Regions from separate parts of the Curtobacterium sp. MCSS17_015 genome, predicted to be linked through region 2. Evidence: predicted binding sites of a transcription regulator. Region 2 holds the regulator's gene; the other holds the start of a gene.
The links. The regulator HrcA, encoded in region 2, represses chaperone genes, less so after heat shock. The targets are predictions, from matches to a motif close to TTNGCACTCGNNNNNNNCGAGTGCNAA.

Region 1: the regulator HrcA is predicted to act here: its motif matches at 8,721-8,747, upstream of DEJ18_RS04525 (Hsp20/alpha crystallin family protein).

Annotation. Positions count from the first base shown of each region.
Region 1 covers NZ_CP126256.1:959,487-971,592, reverse strand. Annotated here, with positions in the region: gene DEJ18_RS04575 (amidohydrolase) at 1-13, shown strand, start outside; gene DEJ18_RS04570 (Fpg/Nei family DNA glycosylase) at 23-1,036, opposite strand; gene DEJ18_RS04565 (ribose-5-phosphate isomerase) at 1,056-1,544, opposite strand; gene DEJ18_RS04560 (helix-turn-helix domain-containing protein) at 1,612-2,259, opposite strand; gene DEJ18_RS04555 (GNAT family N-acetyltransferase) at 2,258-2,776, shown strand; gene DEJ18_RS04550 (mycothiol-dependent nitroreductase Rv2466c family protein) at 2,877-3,527, opposite strand; gene pepN (aminopeptidase N) at 3,652-6,231, shown strand; gene DEJ18_RS04540 (mechanosensitive ion channel family protein) at 6,308-7,381, shown strand; gene DEJ18_RS04535 (globin) at 7,378-7,857, shown strand; gene DEJ18_RS04530 (DUF8185 domain-containing protein) at 7,945-8,646, opposite strand; gene DEJ18_RS04525 (Hsp20/alpha crystallin family protein) at 8,811-9,278, shown strand; gene DEJ18_RS04520 (hypothetical protein) at 9,434-9,841, shown strand; gene DEJ18_RS04515 (acyl-CoA thioesterase) at 9,838-10,698, shown strand; gene DEJ18_RS04510 (acyl-CoA thioesterase) at 10,786-11,268, opposite strand; gene ettA (energy-dependent translational throttle protein EttA) at 11,274-12,106, opposite strand, start outside.
Region 2 covers NZ_CP126256.1:1,310,043-1,322,148, reverse strand. Annotated here, with positions in the region: gene DEJ18_RS06175 (16S rRNA (uracil(1498)-N(3))-methyltransferase) at 1-440, opposite strand, end outside; gene dnaJ (molecular chaperone DnaJ) at 440-1,555, opposite strand; gene hrcA (heat-inducible transcriptional repressor HrcA) at 1,607-2,629, opposite strand; gene DEJ18_RS06160 (DUF4870 domain-containing protein) at 2,738-3,271, shown strand; gene hemW (radical SAM family heme chaperone HemW) at 3,261-4,502, opposite strand; gene DEJ18_RS06150 (HAD family hydrolase) at 4,511-5,275, shown strand; gene DEJ18_RS06145 (DUF1990 domain-containing protein) at 5,360-6,004, opposite strand; gene lepA (translation elongation factor 4) at 6,001-7,848, opposite strand; gene DEJ18_RS06135 (pyridoxal phosphate-dependent aminotransferase) at 7,977-9,143, opposite strand; gene rpsT (30S ribosomal protein S20) at 9,335-9,595, shown strand; gene holA (DNA polymerase III subunit delta) at 9,710-10,729, opposite strand; partial or broken gene DEJ18_RS15985 (ComEC/Rec2 family competence protein) at 11,542-12,106, opposite strand, start outside.

The DNA.
Region 1 (12,106 bases), 350 kb from region 2:
CCGCAACCTGTGACGCCAGGGGCTACTTCTGGTCCTTCGGGCACCAGTAGAGCTTGCGGCCGGCCATGTCGGCGACGCGGATCTCGGTGCCGCACACCCGACACGGCTCCCCCGCGCGGTGGTAGACCCAGTGGCGGTCGGCCCGGGAGCGCATCGCCTTCCGGTACTCGGCGTCGGTCAGGCCGTCCATCGTCATCATCTGACCGATGCGGACCCCGTCGTGCAGGAGCGTCGACCAGTCCTGCCACAGCGCCTTCGCCTGCTTGACGGTGATCTTCTTCCCGGGCTTGTACGGGTCGATGCGCTGCCGGAACAACAGCTCCGCACGGTAGACGTTCCCGATGCCGCTCACCACGGACTGGTCCATGAGCAGCTGGCCGATCGCGACGTTGCGCTTCCGGACGTTGTCCACGAAGACCTTCTCGGCCTCGGGTCCGTCGTCGTTCATCGGGTCCGGGCCGAGCTTGTCGAGCGCCCGCTGCACCCCGGCCGGGTCCTCGACCACGCAGGCGGTCGGCCCGCGGAGGTCGGCCACGGCGGTCTCGGTGAGGATCCGCACGCGGACCTGGCCGACCGGGTCCGGTGGGAACGCCTCGATGGGGTCCTCGACCTTCTCCTGCTCGGCCATCCGGTAGCGGGAGCGCCGCGGGGCGCCGATGGAGCGGAGGGAGTCCTCGCCGGCGTCGTCGGGGACGTGCTCGGCGCCGTCGCCCGCGTCGCTGTCCTCCGTGACCGTGCCGCGCTGGTTGGTCTGCCCGATCCGCCCCTTCGCGCTGCGCATCGTCGCGTCGGTCGAGATGTCACCCGCGAAGTCCCACGCCCCGTACAGGCCGAGGTGCACGCGGAGGAACAGGTCGCCCTCGAACTCCAGGAACATCTGCTTCGCCACGGCTCGTGCCGCGACCATCTTCCGGCCGTCGAGCTGCGCGGCCCCGGCGGCGAAGCGGCCCTGCGGGCTCGAGACCTCGCAGACCTGGCCGACGAAGTGCAGCTCGAACTGACGGGCGATGCGGTGGACGGAGTGACCCTCGGGCATTGCTCTTGTCTACTCGGCCCTACTGGTCGATCTGCTTGCCGGCGATGAGCCCGGTGGTCTCGTACTCCGCGAGCTGCGCGATCCGGCGGGCGTGACGCTCCTCGCCCGAGAACGGCTCGGCGATGAACAGGTCGACGAAGCGGATCGCCTCGTCCTCGGTGTGCTGACGGGCGCCGATCGAGATGACGTTCGCGTCGTTGTGCTGACGGGCGAGCAGCGCGGTGGACTCGTTCCACACCAGGGCCGCGCGGATGCCCTCGACCTTGTTCGCGGCGATCTGCTCGCCGTTGCCCGACCCGCCGAAGACGACACCGAGCGCCTGGACGCCGGCGCGCTGGTCCTGCACCACCGCATGGGCCGCGTTGATGCAGAACGAGGGGTAGTCGTCGAGCGGCTCGTACTCGGTCGGTCCGTGGTCCACGACCTCGTGACCGGCTTCGGTGAGGTGCGTCGCGAGGGTCTTGTTGAACTCGAGGCCAGCGTGGTCCGTTCCGAGGTGGATGCGCATGGGACCGATCCTATTCCTGTGTGCGGGCCGGACGGCCCTGTCCGGCGGACGCGGGACGGGCCTCCCGTCAGCGCTGTCGAACCACGACCACGACGTACCGGCACGGCTCGTCGCCAGGGTTCCGGTAGACGACGTCGGCGGGCTCACCGAGCTCGATGCGGTCGCCGGCGCCGAGACGGGTCGTCGTGTCGCCGACCTGGAGTTCAAGGGTGCCGTCGACGACCCAGATGCAGTGCCGGAGGAAGGCGTAGGCGCTGGCGGGGTACGCGACCTCGCGGCCGGACGGCAGCCGGACCTCGGTCACGTCGGCGGGGAAGTCGGCGCTCGACAGCGGGCGACGGCGGTACCCGGTCTCGGGGTCGGTCCACGAGTCGGCCGAGGCCGCACGCTGCACACCCCTGGCCTCGTCCGGGTCGCTCGTGCGCGGGACCTCGTGCTCGAGGGCTTCGTCGAGCAGCTGCGAGACGGTCAGTCCGAAGGCGCCGGACAGTCGGCCGAGGATCGTGGCGGTCGGACTCGAGACGCCCCGCTCGACGCGGTTGATCATCGCGCGGGAGACGCCGGACTCCTCGGCGAGCTCGGTGAGGCTCCAGCGACGTTCGGTGCGGAGGCGCTGCAGGCGTTCGCCGAGGCGGCGCTGGTCGGCGTCGTCCGGGTCCTCGACGGCGTCCCGGGTTGCAGCCGGAGCCTCCTGCTCGTCTACGATGTGAGACATGGCGACAGCATATGCGACGAACGCGGTGACGGTCCGCGACTGCACCCCCGCCGACCTCGACGTCGTGCACGCCCTCCACGTCGACGCCGTCCTGCACTCCACCGTGATCTGGCAGGAGGAACCGCACCCCCGGGCGTGGTTCGACACGTGGTTGGCGGAGCGCCAGGCCGACGGGTGGCCGGTCGTCGTCGCCGAGGTCGACGGTGTCGTCGCCGGGTACGCCTCGTACTCGCAGTGGCGGCCACACCCGGGCTACCGGCACACCGTCGAACACAGCGTCTACGTCGTCCAGGGCTTCCGCGGACGAGGTGTCGCCTCGACGCTCATGGGCGCACTCGTGACGCGTGCGACGGCGGAGGGCCGACACGTCATGATCGCCGGGATCTGCAGCACGAACACGGGGTCGATCGCGCTGCACGAGCGGCTCGGGTTCGAGACGGTCGCCGTCGTCCCGGAGGTCGGGCGCAAGTTCGACCGGTGGCTCGACCTGACGCTGATGCGGTTGCCGCTCACCTGAGCGGCGCGGGGGCCGCGCCCCGGTCCGCCCGTTCGCCCCGGTCGCACGTCGCGCCCCGTCGGAACGCGGCGCGATGCGCGTGCGGGGCGCGAACGGGCGGTCAGTCCTCGACGGTGTCGAAGACCGGGCCGGTGGTGCGGGAGCGCTTGAGTTCGAAGAAGCCCGGGTAGCGGGCCGCGGCGACGACGCCGTCCCAGAGGTTGAGCGCCTCCTGCCCCTTCGGCGCCGGCGAGATGACCGGCCCGAAGAACGCGACGCCGTCGACGGCGATGACGGGCGTGCCGACGTCCTGGCCGACGCGCTCGATCCCGTCCCGGTGACTCTCCCGCATCGCGGCGTCGGTCTCGTCCGTCCAGGCGGCATCGGCGAGGTCGGCGTCGAGGCCGAGCTGTTCGAGCACGGCCGGCACGACCTGCTGCGGGTCCTTCTGCTGGCGGTGGTGGACCTGCTCGCCGAGCGCGTCGTAGAGCGGCTTCACGACCGCCTGGCCGTTGCGGGTCTTCGCGGCGGTCACCAGGCGCGCGTACACCTGGTTCCGTTCCAGGGCGTCGCGGTACTCGGCGGGCATGTCCTCGTTGTGCTCGTTGAGGACGAACAGGCTCATCACGTTCCAGGTGACGTCGAGGTCGCGGTGCCGCTCGACCTCCCCCACCCAGCGGCTCGTCATCCAGGCCCAGGGGCAGGTCGGGTCGAACCAGAACTCCACAGCAGTCCGGGTCCCAGGGGTCTTCTCCACAGTCGTGTCGGTCACGGATCGCAGCGTACGCCCGCTCGCTAGGCTGGTCGCCGAGCCGTCCCACCGGTGCACGACGCCGGCCGGGACACCCGACACGCGGACATCGATCGTCCGCGTCCGCAGCGAAGATGGAGCGTCCGTGCCCGGAGAGAACCTCACCCGAATCGAAGCCCAGGAACGCGCCGGCATCGTCAGCGTGCAGACGTACGACGTCGAGCTCGACCTGACGCGCGGAGCCGAGACCTTCGGCAGCACCACCCGCGTGCGCTTCACCGCCACCGCCGGCGCATCGACCTTCATCGACGCCATCACGAAGACCGTGCACTCGGTCACCCTGAACGGCACGGCGCTCGACGTCGACGCGGTGAACGACGGCGTCCGCATCCAGCTCGCCGACCTGCAGGAGCAGAACGAGCTCGTCGTCGTCGCCGACGCGCTGTACACGAACACCGGTGAAGGACTGCACCGCTTCGTCGACCCCGTCGACGACGAGGTCTACCTGTACTCGCAGTTCGAGGTGCCGGACAGCCGCCGGATGTTCGCCGTGTTCGAGCAGCCCGACCTCAAGGCCGAGTTCTCCTTCACCGTCACCGCACCGGCCCGCTGGCAGGTCGTCTCGAACGCCCCGACGCCGGAGCCGCACGTCGACGGCGACCACGCCACATGGACCTTCCCGCCGACCGCGCGCATCTCGAGCTACATCACCGCGCTCATCGCGGGCCCGTACGAGGTCGTCCGCAGCGAGCTGACCAGCCGCGACGGTCGGACCATCCCGCTCGGCGTCTTCGCGCGCAAGTCGCTCGCCGAGTACCTCGACCCGGACTACGTCTTCGAGACGACGCGGAAGGGCTTCGCGTACTTCGAGGAGAAGTTCGACGTCGCCTACCCCTTCGAGAAGTACGACCAGCTCTTCGTGCCGGAGTTCAACGCCGGCGCGATGGAGAACGCGGGCGCGGTCACCTTCACCGAGACCTACGTCTTCCGCTCGAAGGTCACCGACGCCATCAAGGAGCGCCGGGTCGTCACGATCCTGCACGAGCTCGCGCACATGTGGTTCGGCGACCTCGTCACCATGAAGTGGTGGAACGACCTCTGGCTGAACGAGTCGTTCGCCGAGTGGGCCTCGACCATCGCGACGGCCGAGGCCACCGAGTGGACCGGCGCCTGGACGACGTTCCAGGCGATGGAGAAGTCCTGGGCCTACCGCCAGGACCAGCTCCCCTCGACGCACCCGATCGTCGCGACGATCAACGACCTCGAGGACGTCCAGGTCAACTTCGACGGCATCACCTACGCCAAGGGTGGCTCGGTCCTCAAGCAGCTCGTCGCGTGGGTCGGCATCGACGCGTTCTTCGCGGGTGTCTCGGCGTACTTCGGGAAGCACCACCACTCCAACACCGAGCTGAAGGACCTGCTCGTCGAGCTCGAGGCCACCAGCGGTCGCGACCTGTCCGAGTGGTCGAAGCTCTGGCTCGAGACCGCCGGCGTGAACACCCTGCGCCCCGAGATCGAGACCGACGACGACGGTGTCATCACCTCGTTCGCCGTCCTGCAGGAAGCTCCGTCGGACTACCCGACGCTGCGCCCGCACCGTCTGGCCATCGGCGTGTACGCCTTCACGAACGACCCGTCGGCACCCTTCGGTGCGGACACGGCTTCGTCCGGCGGCAAGCTCGACCGCGTCCACCGCGTCGAGATCGACGTCGACGGTGCCCGCACCGAGGTCCCCGAGCTGGTCGGCGTGCACCGCGGCGACCTCGTGCTGCTCAACGACGACGACCTGGCGTACGCCAAGATCCGTCTCGACGAGCAGTCGCGTCGCACCGCGATCGAGCACCTCGCGGCGATCGCGAACCCGCTCGCCCGGTCGATCGTCTGGGGTGCCGTCTGGGACGCCACGCGTGACGCCGAGTCCCCCGCCAGCGACTACGTCACCCTGGTGCTCGGCAACATCGCCACCGAGACCGAGTCCACCACGATCCGCACCACGTTGTCACAGCTGCTCCTGGCGGCACGCAACTACGTCGCCCCGTCGAAGTCGGACGCCACGGTGCGCACCGTCGGTGACACGCTGTGGCAGCTGGCCTCGTCGGCCGAGTCCGGTTCGGATGCGCAGTTCCAGTTCGTGAAGTTCTTCGCGCAGATCCCGTCGACGCCCGAGCACGTGGCGACGCTGCAGGGCCTGCGTGACGGCTCGGTGACGCTGCAGGGGCTCGAGGTCGACACCGACCTCCGCTGGGAGCTGCTCGAGGGCCTCGTGCTCGCGGGCGCTGCGGGCAACGACGAGATCGACACCGAGCTCGCCGCCGACCGCACGGCCTCCGGTGAGCAGGCAGCCGCTCGTGCCCGGGCGACGATCCCGACCGCCGAGGGCAAGCTCGCAGCGTTCTCGTCGCTCGTCGACAGTGACGACGCGCCGAACGCGATCGTCCGGCAGACCACGATCGGCTTCCAGCACGTGAACGCCCCGGTCGTGCTCGAGGGCCTCGTGCAGCGGTACTTCGACGTGATCACGCGGATCTGGGACGAGCGCAGCTACCACATCGCCGACACCGTCGTCACGGGCCTGTACCCGGCACCGCTGGCGTCGACGGAGCTGCGCGACGCCGCCCGGGCCTGGCTCGACGCGCACCCGGAGACGCCGGCGCTGCGCCGGATCGTCAGCGAGAACCTCGCCGGCACCGAGCGCGCGCTCCGCGTCCAGGCAGCGGACGCCTGATCCCGATGTGAGCAGGGGCGAGGCTCCGGCGTTCCTCCAGGGGCGTCGGAGCCTCGCCGTTTAGCATCGTCCGGACATGATCTCGGCAGCAGACACCACCGACGACGTCTCGAAGTGGGCGTCGAACACGTTCACCCAGTTCGTCGACACCTGGCACGTCCCGATCACGATCCTCATCGTCCTGCTCGCGGCGGTCATCATCCGCCTCGTCCTCCGCCGGACGATCAAGCAGGTCGTCGACCGCATCGTCAACGGCGTGAAGAAGCGGCAGGGCGCCGCGGACACCCAGGCCCTGGTGGCCTCCCCACTGCAGACCGCCCGCGTCGTCCAACGCACCCGGACGCTCGGCAGCGTGCTCGAGAACCTCGCGACCGTCGTGGTCGCGGTGATCGCGTTCGCGATCATCATCTCGACGGTGTTCCCGACCGCAGCGGTCGGGATCGTCGGTGGCGCCTCCGTGGTCGCCGCCGGCCTCGCCGTGGGCGCGCAGAGCATCGTCCGCGACATCCTGTCCGGCATCTTCATGATCCTCGAGGACCAGGCCGGCGTCGGGGACGTCGTCGACACCGGACAGGCGACCGGGGTCGTCGAGTCCGTCGGCCTCCGGGTCATGCAGATCCGCGACGTGAACGGCATCCTCTGGTTCGTGCCGAACGGTCAGATCCTCCGCGTCGGCAACCTGTCGCAGGGGTGGTCGCGCGTCCTCGTCGACATCACCGTGCCGTACGACACCGACATCGACGCCGTGCAGGACGCCCTCCTGCACGCCGCGGTCACGATGTCCCAGGAGTCCCGCTGGCGGCAGCGCATCGTGGAGAAGCCGGAGATCTGGGGTCTGCAGTCCGTCACCGACTCGGGCATGGTGTTCCGCCTGGTCGTGAAGACCCGCGCTTCGGAACTCGACGTCGTCGGTCGGGAACTCCGCGTCCGCCTGAAGCGCAGCGTCGACGAACTCGGCGTCACCCTGCCGGCGATGGCGATGATCATGCCCGAGGGATGGGAGAACGCCACGTCGGTGAACGGCCTCCGTCCCGTCCGCACCGCGCCGGTGCCCACCCCCGCGCCGCGGGCCCGCCGCGGCCGGATGAACATCCTGGGCCGGGCGATCCGGACCGGGGACGACAGCAAGGACCCTGAGGACACGCCATGACCGGACCGTCCATCCCCCTCGGCCCGCCTGCGGGCGAGCGGACAGGCGGCGTCCCCGCGCAGCCCGTCACCCTCCGTGTGGGACCGGGCGGGGCTGCGGCGAGCGGTTCCCTGTTCGACCGGATCGGTGGCGCCCCGACCTTCGACCGCCTGGTCCGCCGCTTCTACGAGGGTGTGCAGCAGGACGAGGTCATCTGGCCGATGTACCCGGCCGACGACCTCGAGGGCGCGGTCTGGCGGCTCTCGCAGTTCCTCCAGCAGTACTGGGGCGGCCCGTCGACCTACAGCGAGCAGCGCGGCCACCCCCGACTCCGGATGCGACACCACCCGTTCCGCATCACGCCCGAGGCGCGCGAGCACTGGCTCCAGCACATGCACGACGCCGTCGAGTCACTCGACCTCGCTCCGCTCGACGAGGCCGAGCTGTGGGCCTACCTCGACCGTGCGGCGCACGCGATGACGAACTCCTTCGACTGACGGGAGCGCCGGGTGCCGCCGCAGCGGCGTGCCGACGAACCGACGGGAGGCCCCTGGCGAGCACGCCACGGGCCTTGCGTCCCTCGGTCAGGAACTGAGCGTCCAGGCTCGGCGCTTCACGAGCACGTGCCCCCTGGAGGTCGTCAACCGGCTCCACGGGCCCGTCTCGAACAGCCGGACCGGCTCGGTCCCGAGGAAGCCGAGGCTCTCGGCGGCGAAGCCCGCGCCGGCCGGCAGGTGCTCGACGCCCGCGATCGGTCGACCCCACACCTCGGAGCGGACGCGGCGGACGATGGACTCCCCCGAGCTCGTCGGCACGGAGGCGGCGACCTCGTCGATCCCCTGGCGCGCGGCACGGTGCAGCAGTTCCGCCGAGACGTCGGGGAGCGGCACCCAACCGCCCCGGGGCGGGGAGATCGCAGCCCAGGTCACGGTGTGCACCTCGAGCGGGAGTTCGACCTCGATCGGGGTCGCCCGCGTGGGGTCCGCTGCATCGGCGTGCTCGACGTCGTTCGCCTCGGCGAGCAGGCGCAGGCGCTCCTGGAACGAGCGGAGCGGCACCACGACGTCGATGTGCTCCGGCTGGGTGAGGGCGAACGTGCGCAATCCGAGCACGGTGGGCAGTTCGTCGAGCAGCCCGAGCGGGTAGAGGATCGCCGTGTACACGGCCAGGACACCGGAGTCGGCGATGAGGCGGACCGACCCGTCCTCGATCCGAGCGGCTCGCCCGAGGTAGGTGCGGAGGTCACCGAGCGAGGCGGCGTCGGGAAGGGTGAACGAGCTGCTCATGTCACGTTCGATCCTAGCCGCGCACGACCTTCCGCTCCCTGGTCCCCGGCGCTCAGCGAGCTCTGAGCCCGTTTTTGGCACTCTCCGGGTTCGAGTGCTAAAACGGGAGGCAGTTGAGTCAGGGCGACTCAACCGCGAAGCACTCAGTGAAGGAGTTGATGCAGATGGCCATGACCTTCGATCCGTTCCGCGAGCTCGACCGCCTCGCCGGATCCCTCCTCAGCGGCGCAGCAGCCGGGCCGCGCTCGATGCCGATGGACCTCTACCGTGCCGGTGACCACTACGTGATGGACGTCGACCTGCCCGGAGTCGATCCAGGCTCCGTCGACATCGACGTCGACGGGTCGGTCCTCACCATCCGGGCCGAGCGCACCCTCGGCGCTCCCGACGGAGCGCAGTGGCTCACGCGGGAACGCCAGCCCGGCTCGTTCGTCCGCCAGCTCACCCTCGGCGACGGCCTGGACGTCGAGCGGATCGCCGCGCACTACGACAACGGTGTGCTGAGCGTCACGATCCCCGTCCAGGAGTCGTCGAAGCCCCGGAAGATCGCCGTCAGCACGAGCGGTGCGGACGCCGGTTCCGCCGCCGGAGCGCAGCCGCTCGCGGTCGGGCAGGGTGGCTCCGGCAGCTGAGCCGGCATCTCCCGGGGCCGACGGGCCGACCCGGAGCGGGTCGGCCCGTCGGCTCCGCCTCCCACTGTCACAGTCGACGTCCTCGCCGACTCGTCTCGTCTCGTCTCGTCTCGTCTCGTCTCGTCTCGTCTCGTCTCGTCACCACGGTCCCGCCCATGCCGCACCTCGTCAACGCACTGCTCTCCGTCCTCGTCGTCACCGGTCTGCTGGCCGGCCCGAGCCTCCGTCCCCGTCTCGCCCTGTTCCTCGGCGTGACGGGCTCGGTCATCGCCAACCACCTCGTCTGGCTGGCCGCACCCGTTCTCTGGTCCCATGTGCTCACACCATGGGCGGCCAGCGTCAGCGGAGCACTCGTCGCGGTGGCGATCTGGAGCCTGCTCCGGACCTCCCCGACGGCGGCGAGCCTCGTCGATCCGGATGCAGCGGCCCTCCAGGACGTGGCGGGCGACCCAGCCGACCAGGAGGAGCCGGTCCCGTCGGACGTCATCGACCTCGGTACGGCGGGCAGGCCCCCCGCGCCCTCCTCGGCCACACCGGGTCCCGTTCGTAGACTGGCGGCGTGATCCGCGAACCCGACTTCCTCACGACCCTGCGACTCGAGGACACCGGGGCGAGCACCAGGGAGACGATCCTGACCGGTGCCAGCCACTGGTCCCCCGGAGGACGGGTGTTCGGCGGCCAGGTGCTCGCGCAGTGCATCGTCGCAGCGCAGACCACCATCGAGGGCCGGGACATCCACTCCGTGCACGGCTACTTCCTGCGCCCCGGTGCGATCGACGTCCCGATCACGTTCGGCGTCGAGCGCATCCACGACGGACGCTCGTTCGCGACCCGACGAGCCCAGGCGTACCAGAACGGTCTCCCGATCTTCTCGATGATCGCGTCGTTCCAGGTCCCGGACACCGGCGCGGAGCACCAGGATCCGTTCCCCGTGGACGTCCCCGACCCGGAGTCGCTCCCGTCGGCGGCGTCGGTGCTGGGCGCGGTCGACCACCCCACGGCCCAGGCCTGGGCCGAGCGCTCGATCGACCTGCGGCACGTCGACGGCCCGGTCTACTTCGACGTGCAGGGCGCTCGCGTCGCCCACCAGGCGGTGTGGTTCCGGGTCGAAGGGGACCTGCCGGACGACCCCGCGTTGCACCGCGCGGTCCTGGCCTACGCGAGCGACCTGTCCCTCCTCGAACCGATCATGCGTCGGCACGGGGTCGCGTGGGGCACACCGGGCGTGAAACTCGCGAGCCTCGACCACGCGATGTGGTGGCACCGCGACGGGCGCGCTGACGACTGGGTGCTCTACGCGCAGGAGTCGCCGAGCGCCCAGGGCGGTCGGGGCCTCGCGCTCGGTCGCATGTTCTCCCGCGACGGACGGCTGCTGGCGACCGTCGCACAAGAGGGCATGATGCGCCTGCCCACCGAGTGAGACTGGCCCCGCTCGACGAGCGGGGCCTGTCTCAGCGACGTCGGTCAGCGGCGGACCGAGGTCACGGCCGAGGTCGCTGCGGGAGTCTCACGGCCGGGAGAACCGCACGGGTGGCTCGATGTACGGCTGGCACGCCGCTCGCTCGGCTTCAGTGAGCCGTCGCGGTCGGTTGGTCGTCGCGTCCACGAGGACGAGCGCCGTGGTGGCGCGCGTGTATAGCTCCGCCGGCTCGTGTCCGGCGGGCGACCAGACCTCGTACGAGATGTCCAGGCTGGCCCCACCGATCCGCCCGATCCACAACTGGATGTCGAGCGGCCGACGGAAGTACGGCGTGGATGCCAGGTACTCGAGCCGCTGCGCCGCGATGACCGTCATCGTCCCGGAACCCGGGCGCCCGTCGATCACGGGTTCCGGCGCGGACCCCGACTCGTCCACCTCGTCGGGGTCCGGCGCCCAGAACGCCAGCACGCGTGCTTCTTCGAGCAGCCGGAGCATCGCCGAATTGTTGACGTGCCCGTAGGCGTCGATGTCGCTCCAGCGGATGCGGACCGGCGCGTGCAGTCTCGCCACGGGGGCTAGTCCCGCGTGAGCTTGCGGTACGTCGCGCGTCCGGGCTTCGCGGCGTCGGCACCGAGGCGCTCGACCTTGTTCTCTTCGTACGCCTCGAAGTTGCCCTCGAACCAGTACCAGATCGGCGTGCCGTCCTCGTTGAGGCCTTCCCACGCGAGGATGTGCGTCGCGATGCGGTCGAGGAACCACCGGTCGTGCGTGATGACCACGGCGCAACCGGGGTACTCGAGCAGGGCGTTCTCGAGGCTGCCGAGGGTCTCGACGTCCAGGTCGTTCGTGGGCTCGTCGAGGAGCAGCAGGTTGCCGCCCTGCTTGAGCGTCAGCGCGAGGTTCAGACGGTTGCGCTCACCACCCGACAGGATGCCCGCACGCTTCTGCTGGTCCGGGCCCTTGAACCCGAACTGCGAGACGTAGGCACGCGACGGGATCTCGGTCTTGCCGACCTGGATGTAGTCGAGACCGTCCGACACGACCTCCCACAGGTTCTTGTTCGGGTCGATGCCGCCGCGGCTCTGGTCGACGTAGGAGATGTCGACCGTGTCACCGATCTTCAGCTGGCCGCCGTCGAGGGGCTCGAGCCCGACGATCGTCTTGAACAGCGTCGTCTTGCCGACGCCGTTCGGGCCGATGACCCCGACGATGCCGTTCCGCGGCAGCGTGAACGACAGGTCGCCGATGATGACGCGCTCACCGAACTGCTTGTGCAGGTGCTCGGCGTCGATGACCTGGGACCCGAGACGCGGGCCGACGGGGATCACGATCTCCTCGAAGTCGAGCTTGCGCGTGCGCTCGGCTTCGTTGACCATCTCCTCGTAGCGGGCCAGGCGCGCCTTGGACT
Region 2 (12,106 bases):
ACCCGCGAGCGCACGGCCTGCTTCGCTGCTTCCTGCGCGATCGCCGCCCAGCGGGCACGGCCCTTCTCGATCTTCGGGCCCTCCCACCGCGAGACGCTCCGGGCGGCGGCCCACGGCACCACGCGGTCGACCCCGATCTCGGTGGCCGCCTGGACGGCCATCTCGTCGCGACCGCCCTTGGCGAGCGCCTGCACGAGCGTCAGCGAGGGCCGCGGTGCCGGGTCCACGTCCACCGCGGCGACGGTGAGCACGAGCGAGTCCTTGCCCACCGCGCTCACCGCACCCGCGACGACCGTGCCGCGCCCGTCGGACAGCCGGAGCTGTTCGCCGACCCGGACGCGCGCGACCGTCACGGCGTGGCGACCCTCGGCGCCGTCGAGCGACACCGTGCCGCCCACCGTGACGTCGTCGAGCGCGCCGACGAGGTAGAGCGAGGCCATCAGAAGTTGAAGAACCGGTCGCGGAGCTTGCCGAACATGCCCTGCTGGAAGCGGGACAGCTGCGGCGAACCGGCCTTGTGCGTCTTCGCGAGCTGCTCGACGAGCTGGCGCTCCTTGTGGGAGAGCTTCGTCGGGGTGACCACCTGCACGCCGACCTTCAGGTCGCCGCGACCCGAGCCCCGCAGCTTCGTGACGCCGCGGTCCTTGATGACGAGGACGTCAGCGCTCTGCACGCCCGGTCGGAGTTCGAGTTCCACCGGACCGTCGAGGCCGTCGATGGTCGTCGTGGCGCCGAGGATCGCGTCGGTCATCGGGACCTCGAGCGTGGCGAGCAGGTCGTCGCCGTCGCGGCTGAACACGTCGTGGTGGCGGACCCGGACCTCGAGGTACAGGTCGCCCGCGGGACCACCGGCCGGACCGACCTCGCCCTGGCCGGGCATCTGCAGGCGGAGCCCGGAGTCGACCCCGGCGGGCACGTCCACCGGGACCGTGCGGCGGGCGCGGACCCGGCCCTGACCCTGGCACGTCGGGCAGGGGTTCGGGATGACGGTGCCGTAGCCGCGGCAGGTCCCGCACGGGGCGCTCGTGACGACGTTGCCGAGCAGCGAACGGACCTGGCGCTGGATGTGTCCGGATCCGCCGCAGATGTCGCAGGTCTGCGGGCTCGTGCCGGGTGCACAGCAGGAGCCGCCACACGTCTCGCAGAGCACGGCGGTGTCGACCTCGAGGTCCTTGTGCGTGCCGAAGACGACCTCGTCGAGGTCGACCTCGAGCCGCAGCAGGGCGTCCTGACCGCGCTCGGCGCGACTGCGCGGGCCGGTCCCCCGGCCACCGCCGCCGCCCCCGCCGCCGAAGAAGGCGTCGAAGATGTCGCTGAAGCCGGCGGCTCCGCCACCGCCGAACGGGCCGTCCTGGCCGCCGGCGTCGAAGCGGCGGCGCTGCTCCGGGTCGCTCAGCACGTCGTACGCGTGCGTGACGTCCTTGAAACGCTCCGCGGCGTCGGGGCTCGGGTTCACGTCCGGGTGGAGTTCACGGGCGAGCCGCCGGTACGCCTTCTTGATGTCGGCATCGGAGGCGTCGCGCGGGACGCCGAGGACGTCGTAGTGGTCTGCCAAGTGTTCCTCAGGGGGTGCGTGGGTGGACGGGGTGGGAAGCGCGCCGGGCGATCAGTTCTCGCCGAGCAGCCGGGACAGGTAGCGGGCGACCGCACGGACCGCGGCCATGTTCGTGCCGTAGTCCATCCTGGTCGGGCCGAGGACGCCCAGCCGGGCGATCTCACCGCGGGCGGCCAGGTAGCCGCCCGCGACGATGCTCGTGGCGTCGAGACCGTACTCGGCGTTCTCGGCACCGATGCTGGCGGCGACCGCGATGTCGTCGACCTGCATCTCGCCGAACAACCGGAGCAGGGTGACCTGTTCCTCGATCGCCTCGAGCACCGGGAAGAGGCCGCCGGAGAAGTCCTGCTCGCTCTTGGCGAGGTTGGCCGCTCCGGCCATCAGCAGGCGGTCCTGTCGGTTCGCCGCGACCTGCTCGACGAGGCTCGCGACGACCACGCCGGCGAGCGGCTGGACCTCGGGGCGCAGCTGACCCGGGATCGCCCGGAGCGCCTGCGGGGCGTCCTGCAGCGGCAGTCCGACCGTGGCGCCGTTCACGACGGAACGGACCTCGGCCAGCGCGGATTCACCGACGGCGACGTCGGTCTCGATGACGCGCTGCTCGACCCTGGCGGTGTCGGTGATGAGGACGACCATCAGCCGGGTGTCGGCCAGCCGGACGAGTTCGACGTGCTGGACGCGCGCGTGCCCCATGGTCGGGTACTGCACGAGCGCGACCTGGTTCGTCAGCTGGCTCAACAGCCGGACCGTGCGGGTGAGGACGTCGTCGAGGTCGTTCGAGGCGCCGAGGAAGGTCTCGATCGCCTGGCGCTGGGCACCGGAGAGCGGGCGCGCGGCCGCGAGGTGGTCGACGAACACCCGGTAGCCCTTGTCGGTCGGGACCCGACCGGAGGAGGTGTGCGGAGCGATGATGAGCTGCTCGTCCTCGAGCTGCGCCATGTCGTTGCGGATCGTGGCCGCACTCACCCCGAAGGCGTGACGCTCGACGATGGTCTTCGACCCGACCGGCTCCCGCGAGGCGACGTAGTCACGCACGATGGCCTTGAGGACCTCGAGGCTGCGTTCGCTGACCATCGGTTCCCCTTCCGCTCGTGCTGGCACTCTCACTGGTCGAGTGCTGATCTTACGCCCGACCACCGACGGCACGGGACTTCTGCACAGCAGCCTCGGTACGCTGCGGGCATGAGCTACGGACAGGAGCCCGGCGGCCCCGAGCAGCACCGCGACGACCGCGCCGGCGGCAAGCCCGACGGACAGCAGTACCCCGGGCAGTACCCGGGCGCTCAGCAGGCCGGCGGCGGGTACCCGGGCCCGGCCGGCGGGTCGCAGTACGGCGGGTGGCAGCAGCCCGGCCAGCAGTACCCGAACGGCTACCAGCCGCCGCAGCCGATGACCCCCGAGGACCAGCGCCTCTGGGCGACCCTGACGCACGTCGGCGGCATCTTCTTCAACCTCCTGGTCCCGCTCGTCGCCTACCTCGTCCTGCGGGACCGCGGACAGTTCGTCCGCGAGCACACCCGGGTGGCACTGAACTTCCACATCACGATGGCCATCGCCTACTTCGCCGGCGGCCTGACGTCCGTGCTCGGCATCGGGTTCCTCGTCATCGCGGCCGTCGCGATCGTGTCGATCGTGTTCGGCATCATGGCCGCCATCGCCGCGAACCAGGGCCAGTTCTACAAGTACCCGCTCTCGATCGAGTTCTTCAAGCCCTGACGTCGTCGGCCGGCTCGTCGAGCAGGTCGCGCACGACGGCGTCCGCCAGCAGGCGGCCCTGGACCGTCAGCTCCAGGGAGCCGCCGAGGGCGGCCCGTCCGTCCACGAGACCGCGCGCGATGAGCCCGGCGACGCGGCTCCGGGCCTCCTGGCGGAGCTCGTCGATGCGCAACTCGCCTCGCACGCGAGCGGCCAGGAGCACGCGCTCCACGTACCGCGTCTCGTCGTCCAGCGTCTCGCGACCGGCGGCTGGCGACTCGTCCTGCAGCACCCGGTTTGCGTACGCGGCCGGGTGCTTGACGTTCCACCAGCGCGTCCCGGCGACCGCGGAGTGCGCACCGGGGCCGATGCCCCACCAGTCGTGACCCTTCCAGTAGGACAGGTTGTGCCGGCTGGCGTGCTGTGGGCCGCGCGCCCAGTTCGAGACCTCGTACCAGTCGTAGCCGGCGTCGCCGAGCACCCGGTCGGCGAGCTCGTACATGTCCGCGGCCAGGTCGTCGTCCGGTGCGGGGAGTTCCCCCCGCGAGACGGCGCGGCCCATCGCGGTCCCGTCCTCGACGATGAGCGAGTACGCCGAGACGTGGTCCGGCGCGCACGCGATCGCGGCGTCGAGCGAGGTGCGCCAGTCGTCCAGGGACTCCCCCGGCGTCGAGTAGATGAGGTCGAGGCTGACGTCGAGACCCTGCTGCTTCGCGAGGTCGACGACGACCGGCACCCGCTCGGGGTCGTGCGTGCGGTCGAGGGTCGCGAGCACGTGCGGGACCGCGGACTGCATGCCGTAGCTCATCCGCGTGAAGCCGGCCCGCTGCAGGGTGGCGATCGAGTCGGCGTCGACGGAGTCCGGGTTCGCCTCGGTCGTGACCTCGGCCCCGGGGACGATTCCCCACGTGTCGTCGATCGCCCGCAGGATCATCGCCAGGTCGGACGCCGGCAGCATCGTCGGGGTGCCGCCACCGAAGAACACCGTCGAGACCGGGCGTCGCGGGACCCCGGAGCGCTCGAGCACCCGGTCGGCGAACGCGATCTCACGCAGGGCATGGCCGGCGTAGTCGTCACGGCGCACCCCGCGGAGCTCGGACGCCGTGTACGTGTTGAAGTCGCAGTAGCCGCAGCGCACCCGGCAGAAGGGCACGTGCACGTAGACGCCGAACGGGACCTCGCCCGCTCCGGGTGCCGGTGCGACCAGCCCGTCCGACGGAGCGGGATCGGCGATCGGGAGAGCACTCGGCATGGAGTCCATTGTCCGTCATCATGGACGGCATGGAGCACCACCCCGTCCCCACCACGGTCCTCTGGGACATCGACGGCACCCTCGTGCGCAACGCCGCCTCACCGGGCAACCTCTACCACCTGGCCCTCGAGCGCGCCCTCGGACGGGACCTGCCACTGCTCGTCGGCCACCAGCACGGCCGGACCGACGCCGGCATCATCGTCGAGCACGTCCGAGCGCACCACCTGGAGGACGACCTCGTGCCGACCGTGAGCGGGCACCTGCGCGACCTGTCGGAGGAGCGTCACCGGTCCGGGGACCGCCGCACGCCCGCGCCGGGCGCGATCGACCTCGTCCGGCGCTTCGCCGCGCTCGGGTGGCGGAACGGGCTGCTCACCGGCAACTCCGCGCACCGCGCCCGGATCAAGCTGCTCGGCGCGGGCTTCGACGTCGACGCCTTCGACTGGGAGCACTCGTACTTCGGCGACGAGCAGGTCGAACGCTCCGGGGTGACCGCCCTCGCGGCCGCCGCGCTCTCGGGCACCCGCGCCGTGATCGTCGGGGACACACCACGTGACGGCGAGGCCGCGGACGCCGTGGGGATACCGTTCCTGGCGGTCGCCACCGGCGTCTACGACGTCGACGCCCTGCGGTCGACGAGCGCGGTGGCGGTCGCGCGCGACTGCGTCGAGGACGCGCGCCTCATCGAGGAGGCGATCGCGGGGCTCCCGCCGCTCGCCGAGGCACAGCCGGCCCGCCCGTCGTTCGATGGCGGGCCTCCCGGGCAGCGTTGAGCGTGGTCGGCTCGACGGGTGCTGCCGCTCCGGCCGGATGCGGCCGGGTCTGCCGGTGTCGCCGGAGCTGGCGGTCCCGCCCGGTCAGTCGCCGCGGAGCGCGGCCAGGTACTTCTCGGCCATCACGCGCTGCTGACGACGCAGCAACGGCGCCACGAAGCGCCACTTGCGACTCGCCGGCTGGGAGAACTGCCGGACCTGCAACCAGACCGAGCCGTCCGACGTGCGCTCGACGACGAACGACTCCTCACCCGACAGCGGGTGCCCCTCGAGCGTGCCGTAGGCGAAACCCTTGCGGTCGCGCTCGTCGATGATCGCCACGACGCGGACCGGTGCCTGCACCGTCTGCCCGAACGCGTGCATCGTCAGCGTCGCCGTCGTGCCCGCGGTCAGCAGCGGCGTGCCGTCCGGCGTGGTCTTCTCCACTCGCGGGGTGCCGATCGAGGCCGGAGCGATGGGGACGCCCTGCTCGTCGAAGGTGACGGGGTTGTAGCGGACCTCGTCGTCCTCGGGCATGTCCTCGACCCGGACGCCCATGCCGCTGCGCTCCTGGATCTGCCAGGTCAGCGCCTGCATGACCGCGGTCTCGAAGCGCTGGTCGCCGTGTCCGATGCGGGCGCGGGACTCGGCCGGGGTGAAGCCCTCCGGCGGGTAGGTCATGAGGTCGGAGGCCTGCGTGGCGCCGACCGCGCCGTACGTCAGCGCCGTCCGGTGCTGGCCGCGGCTCACTTCTTCTTCTCTTCCACGTCGCCGGAGAGCGCCGCGATGAAGGCCTCCTGCGGGACCTCGACCCGGCCGATGGTCTTCATGCGCTTCTTGCCCTCCTTCTGCTTCTCGAGGAGCTTGCGCTTGCGGGTGATGTCGCCGCCGTAGCACTTCGCGAGGACGTCCTTGCGCATCGCGCGGATGCTCTCGCGGGCGATGATGCGGGCACCGATCGCGGCCTGGATCGGCACCTCGAACTGCTGACGCGGGATGAGTTTCCGCAGGCGCTCGGTCATGAGCGTGCCGTACGCGTAGGCCTTCTCGCGGTGCACGATCGCGCTGAACGCGTCGACCTGGTCGCCCTGCAGCAGGATGTCGACCTTGACGAGGTCGGCGGCCTGGTCACCGGTGGGCTCGTAGTCGAGACTCGCGTACCCCTGCGTCTTGCTCTTCAGCTGGTCGAAGAAGTCGAAGACGATCTCGCCGAGCGGGATCTCGTAGCGGATCTCGACGCGGTCCTCGCCGAGGTACTCCATGCCGAGCAGGGAGCCACGGCGCTGCTGGCAGAGCTCCATGATCGCGCCGACGTAGTCCTTCGGCGCGAGGATCGCCGCGCGCACCATCGGTTCGCGGACCTCGACGATGCGCCCCGTCGGGAACTCGGACGGGTTCGTGACCTCGGTGACGGTGTTGTCCTCGGTCGTGACCTCGTAGACGACGCTCGGCGCGGTGGTGATGAGGTCGAGGTCGAACTCACGACGCAGGCGCTCGGTGATGATCTCGAGGTGCAGCAGGCCGAGGAACCCGCAGCGGAAGCCGAAGCCGAGCGCCACCGAGGTCTCCGGCTCGTACACCAGGGCGGCGTCGGACAGCTTGAGCTTGTCGAGCGCTTCGCGGAGGACCGGGTAGTCGCTGCCGTCGATCGGGTACAGGCCAGAGAACACCATCGGCTTCGGGTCGGTGTACCCGGCCAGGGCGTCCGTCGCGGGACGCTGCGCGCTCGTCACGGTGTCGCCGACCTTGGACTGGCGCACGTCCTTCACGCCCGTGATGAGGTACCCGACCTCGCCGACCGACAGGCCCTTCGTCGGGCTCGGCTCGGGGCTCGACACCCCGATCTCGAGGATCTCGTGCGTCGACTTGGTCGACATCATCTGGACCTTCTCGCGCGGCTTGATCGAGCCGTCGATCATGCGCACGTAGGTCACGACACCGCGGTAGCTGTCGTAGACGGAGTCGAAGATCATCGCGCGGGGTGCGGCGTCGACGGTCCCGACCGGGGCCGGCACCGTCCGGACCACCCGGTCGAGCAGCTCCGCGACACCTTCGCCGGTCTTGCCGGACACCCGGAGGACGTCCTCCGGCTTGCCGCCGATGAGCTGCGCCAGCTCGGCCGCGTACTTCTCCGGCTCGGCGGCCGGCAGGTCGATCTTGTTGAGGACCGGGATGATCTCGAGGTCGTTCTCGAGCGCCAGGTACAGGTTCGCGAGCGTCTGGGCCTCGATGCCCTGCGCCGCGTCCACGAGGAGGATCGCGCCCTCGCACGCCGCGAGGGACCGCGAGACCTCGTACGAGAAGTCGACGTGCCCCGGCGTGTCGATCATGTTCAGCGCGAAGGTCTCGCCGTCGAGCTCCCACGGCATGCGCACGGCCTGCGACTTGATCGTGATGCCGCGTTCGCGCTCGATGTCCATCCGGTCGAGGTACTGCGCACGCATCGCCCGGTCCTCGACGATGCCGGTGATCGACAGCATGCGGTCGGCCAGCGTGGACTTGCCGTGGTCGATGTGCGCGATGATGCAGAAGTTGCGGATCGCGGCGGCCGGCGTCGAGGCGGGCTCGAGCGGCGCAGATGCTTGTGGGCTCACGGTTCCTCGGGGTGGGTCGGACGGTTCGTCGATTGTCCCATGCTCGCGCCTCGGCGGCGCGCACGGACGGGAGGCGCCGACCGGCACCCGACACCGGTCGGGCCGGCGCGTCCCCGCGACGACGCTGCTCAGACGTCGGTCGCGTGCGCTCCGACGGTCGGGACGGGCAGGGCGCCGAGCCCGCGGCGGAGGTCCTCGGCCGTGGCCGCCAGGCACACGCGGATCCACCCCTCGCCGGTGCGGCCGAACGCGCTGCCCGGCGCGACCGCCACCCGTTCGCGCTGCAGGAAGGCGAGCGCCCACTCGGCCACGTCGCCGTCGGTCGCGTGCGACACGTCGATCCAGAGGTAGAACGCGCCCTTCGGGTCGTTGTACCGGATGCCGGCGGCGTCGAGCACCCCGGTCGCGATCTCGAGGTTCCGGCGGTAGTGCTCGCGGGCGTCCTGCACGGGCGAGTGGTCGCCCACGATCGCCGCCAGCGCAGCCCACTGGTCGGGCTCCGCCACGCAGCTGATGATCGACTCCTGCACGGTGCGCATCGTCGGGCCGAGGCCCTTCGGCGTCACCAGGTACCCGACCCGCACGCCCGTCATCGCGTACGTCTTGCTCAGCGAGAAGGCCGAGAACACCCGGTCGTCCTCGTCGAGCGAGGCCAGGCTGACGTGCCGGGTGCCGTAGGTGAAGTACTCGTAGACCTCGTCGCTGATCACCCACAGGTCGTGCCGCTTCGCCAGTGCCAGCAGGTCCCGCAGTGTCTGCTCGCCGAAGACGGAGCCGAGGGGGTTGGACGGCGAGTTGACGACGATCGCGCGCGTACGGTCGGTGATCCGCGCCTCCAGGGCCGCCAGGTCCGGCTCGAACCCGTGCGCCGGGGACAGCTGGTACGGCACCGGGTCCGCGCCGATGATGTGCGCGTTCATCGTGAAGGTCGTGTAGCCGGGGTCGGGCACCAGCACCTCGTCGCCGGGCGAGAGCACGAGCGTCATCGCGGTGAACAGCGCCTGCGTGGCGCCGACCGTGACCCACACCTGCTCGAGGTCGACCTCCATCCGGTTCTCGCGCCGCAGCTTGTCCTGGATCGCCTGCCGCAGCTGCGGGATGCCGCCGTTCGGGCCGTAGTCGGTGCGGTCCTCGGCCCAGGCGCGGCGCGCGGCGTCACCGATGTGCTTCGCGACCGGGACGTCCGGCTCACCGATGACGAGCATGGTGACGTCGTCGAGGAGTGCGGCCTGCTCGAACACCCGGCGGATGCCCGACGGCGGGACGGTGTCGATGCGGGGTGCGAGGGACGGCATGTCGACACCGTATCCGCTCCGCTCGTGGCGCCACGCGGACCGTGTCGGGCTTTGGTCGGGACGGGTCGGCCTGGTAACGTTTGTCGCTGGCTTACGCGTTCCGTCGCCCACGGGTGGAACGCGATGCGACGAAGGGCCCCTCTACCCGGGATCGCAACCACCCGTCCGAGACGAAACCAGGAGCAACACGCATGGCGAACATCAAGTCGCAGCTCAAGCGCATCAAGACCAACCAGAAGGCCACCGACCGCAACAAGGCGTACAAGTCGGAGCTGAAGACGTACATCCGTCACACCAACGAGGCCATCGCCTCGGGCGACAAGGACAAGGCCGTCGCCGCCCTGTCGCTCGCCGCGAAGAAGCTCGACAAGGCCGTGAGCAAGGGTGTCATCCACAAGAACCAGGCCGCGAACCGCAAGTCGGCCATCGCGAAGAAGGTCTCCGCGCTCTGATCTGAGTCGCTGACGACGAAGGCCCCGCACCGGTGGTGCGGGGCCTTCGTCGTTCCCGGGGGTCGCCACGGCTGTGAGGCTCGCTGTCGGCACGGCCGGGAGGCTCGGTGCCCGTCAACGTTCCTCGCCGCGTCGGGCGATGGTACGGACCATCAGCTCCAGCGCGAAGTGGGCGTCGCGGGAACCGCCCTTCACGGCCGCATCGGCCGCTGCGATGCTCATGATGGCGTTCGCGAGACCGGCTTCGCTCCACCCGGCGACGTCGCGCTGGGCACGCTGCACCTGCCACGGCGCCAGACCGAGTGCGGAAGCGGCCTGCCCGCTCGACCCGCGGTAGGAACTCACCTTCGCCATCGTGCGGATCTTGCTCGCGAAGGCGGCGACGATCGGGACCGGGGCCTCACCGGTCGCGAGGGCGTGCCGCAGTTCGACGATCGCCGGAGCGGAACGACCGGCGAGGGCGATGTCGGCCACCTTGAACGCGTTCGTCTCGACCCGGCCGCCGTAGTACTTGTCGACGGTGCGGTCGGTGATCTCGTCGGCCTCGTCCGCGAGGAGCTGGCGACATGCAGCGGCGAGTTCGGCGAGGTCGTCGGCGAACGCGGCGACCAGGGTGCGGACGGCCGAGGGTGCGATCTTCCGGCGGGCGGCGCGGAACTCCGCGTTGACGAAGTCGATCCGGTCGGTGTCGCGCTTGATCTCGTCGCACTGGACCTCGATGCCGCCACCGACCCCGCTGCGGATGGTGTCGAGGAGCTTCTTGCCCCGGACTCCCCCACCGTGTCGGAGCACCAGGGTGACGTCGTCCGCCGGGGCCTGCAGGTACGAGATGCTCTCGGTGATGAAGGCGTCCGTGCACTTCTCGACGTGCGTGACGCGCACGAGCCGGGGTTCACCGAACAGCGACGGGCTCGCCAGCGTGGCCAGCAGGCCGGGCGCGTACTGGTCGGCTTCGAGGTCGTGCACCTCGAGCGCCGGGTCCTCGCCGACGAGCAGGTCCCGGAGCATGCCGATCGACCGCTCGGCGAGGAACGTCTCCGCGCCCGTGACCAGGACGACCGGTGCCGGCCGGATCGCCGACCACGGGACCTGGTCGATCTTCGCTGCGGCGCGCGCGGGCTTCTTGGCAGGCATGCGGGTCCTTCCGGTGGTGCTGGGTGGCGACGCCGGCCCTTCCGCTGCACAGTCGGCAGGAACGGTCGAGGTCGCCTCGATCCTACGGGCGACAGCCGACGAGCCCGGCCGACGACGGCGACCAGGGCTGCGGGCCTGCTGCTGGTGCCGGACATGCTCTGGCCGGAACCTGTGTCGTCATCGCGACGTTCCGTCCACACCTCGAGCGGGCGAAGACCGATCGCCTCGGCCGGGCCGCTGACGTCTCCCCCGATTGCCCCGTCATCGGCATCGTCGCCGGCGCCCCTGTCCGGAGGCTCGCCGCCCCGGATGACGATCGTGCCCGACCGGTCCGTCCGGTACGGAGTGGTGCCGGCCGCCACGAGCATCTCCAGCGCCCGTTCCGTCGGGTGCCCGTAGTCGTTGTCCGCCCCGACCCCGATCAGGCCGACGCGGGCAGCGAGCACGCGGTACAGCTCCGGGTCCTGGTCGGCGGATCCGTGGTGCGCGACCTTGACCACGTCGACCGGCGCGAGCGCGTCCGGCGCCGCGGTCCGGAGGAGTCGGCGTTGCGCGTCCTCGCCCAGGTCGCCGAGCAGCACCGTGCTGAGGCACCCGGGGCAGGGCTCTCCCGGCGCCGGGTCGACCCGGAGGACGATGCTCGCCGCGTTGCCGGCGCGCTCGTCCCCGCTCGGCGGCCACAGCACGCGCCACCCGAGCTCGCCGAGCAGCCCGCTGGTCCCGTCGGCAGCCTGGCGGACGTCGACCTGCGCCGCCCGCAGATCGGACACGACGCGGGCGTCCGCGGGCCTGCCGACGGGTCCGACGAGGGCGGTGTCGACCTGGCGGGAGACCTCGGCCACGGCACCGACGTGGTCGCGGTCGAAGTGCGTCAGGACGAGCAGGTCGAGGTGGTCCACGCCGAGCAGCGCGAGGCAGTCCCGGAGCCGTCCGGGATCGTCCCCGGTGTCGACGAGCGCCGTCCGGCCGGCACTCCGGAGCACGGTGGCGTCCCCCTGCCCGACGTCACACATCGCGATCGTCCACCCCGTCGGCACGCTGCCGCGCACCAGGACCTCGGGCACCGCGACCGAACCGACGCCGACCGCAGCGATGACGGCTGCCAGGACGAACAGGCTGCGGCGGACCCGACCCGGCGCGAGCACCCCCACCGCCAGCGCGACACTCACCGCGGCGGCGCCGACGATCCCGCCCGTGCCGGACGGCCACGGCACCGATGCCACCGGCAGCGCGGCCGCCCCGTGGGCGACGGCTCCGATGGCCGCTGCCGGGACCCATCCCACGCCCGCGAGCACCCCCGCGCCGGTGGGCCACAGCGGTGCGAGCAGACATGCGCCGAGGCCGACGACGGTGGCGACCGGGGCCAGGAACTCCGCG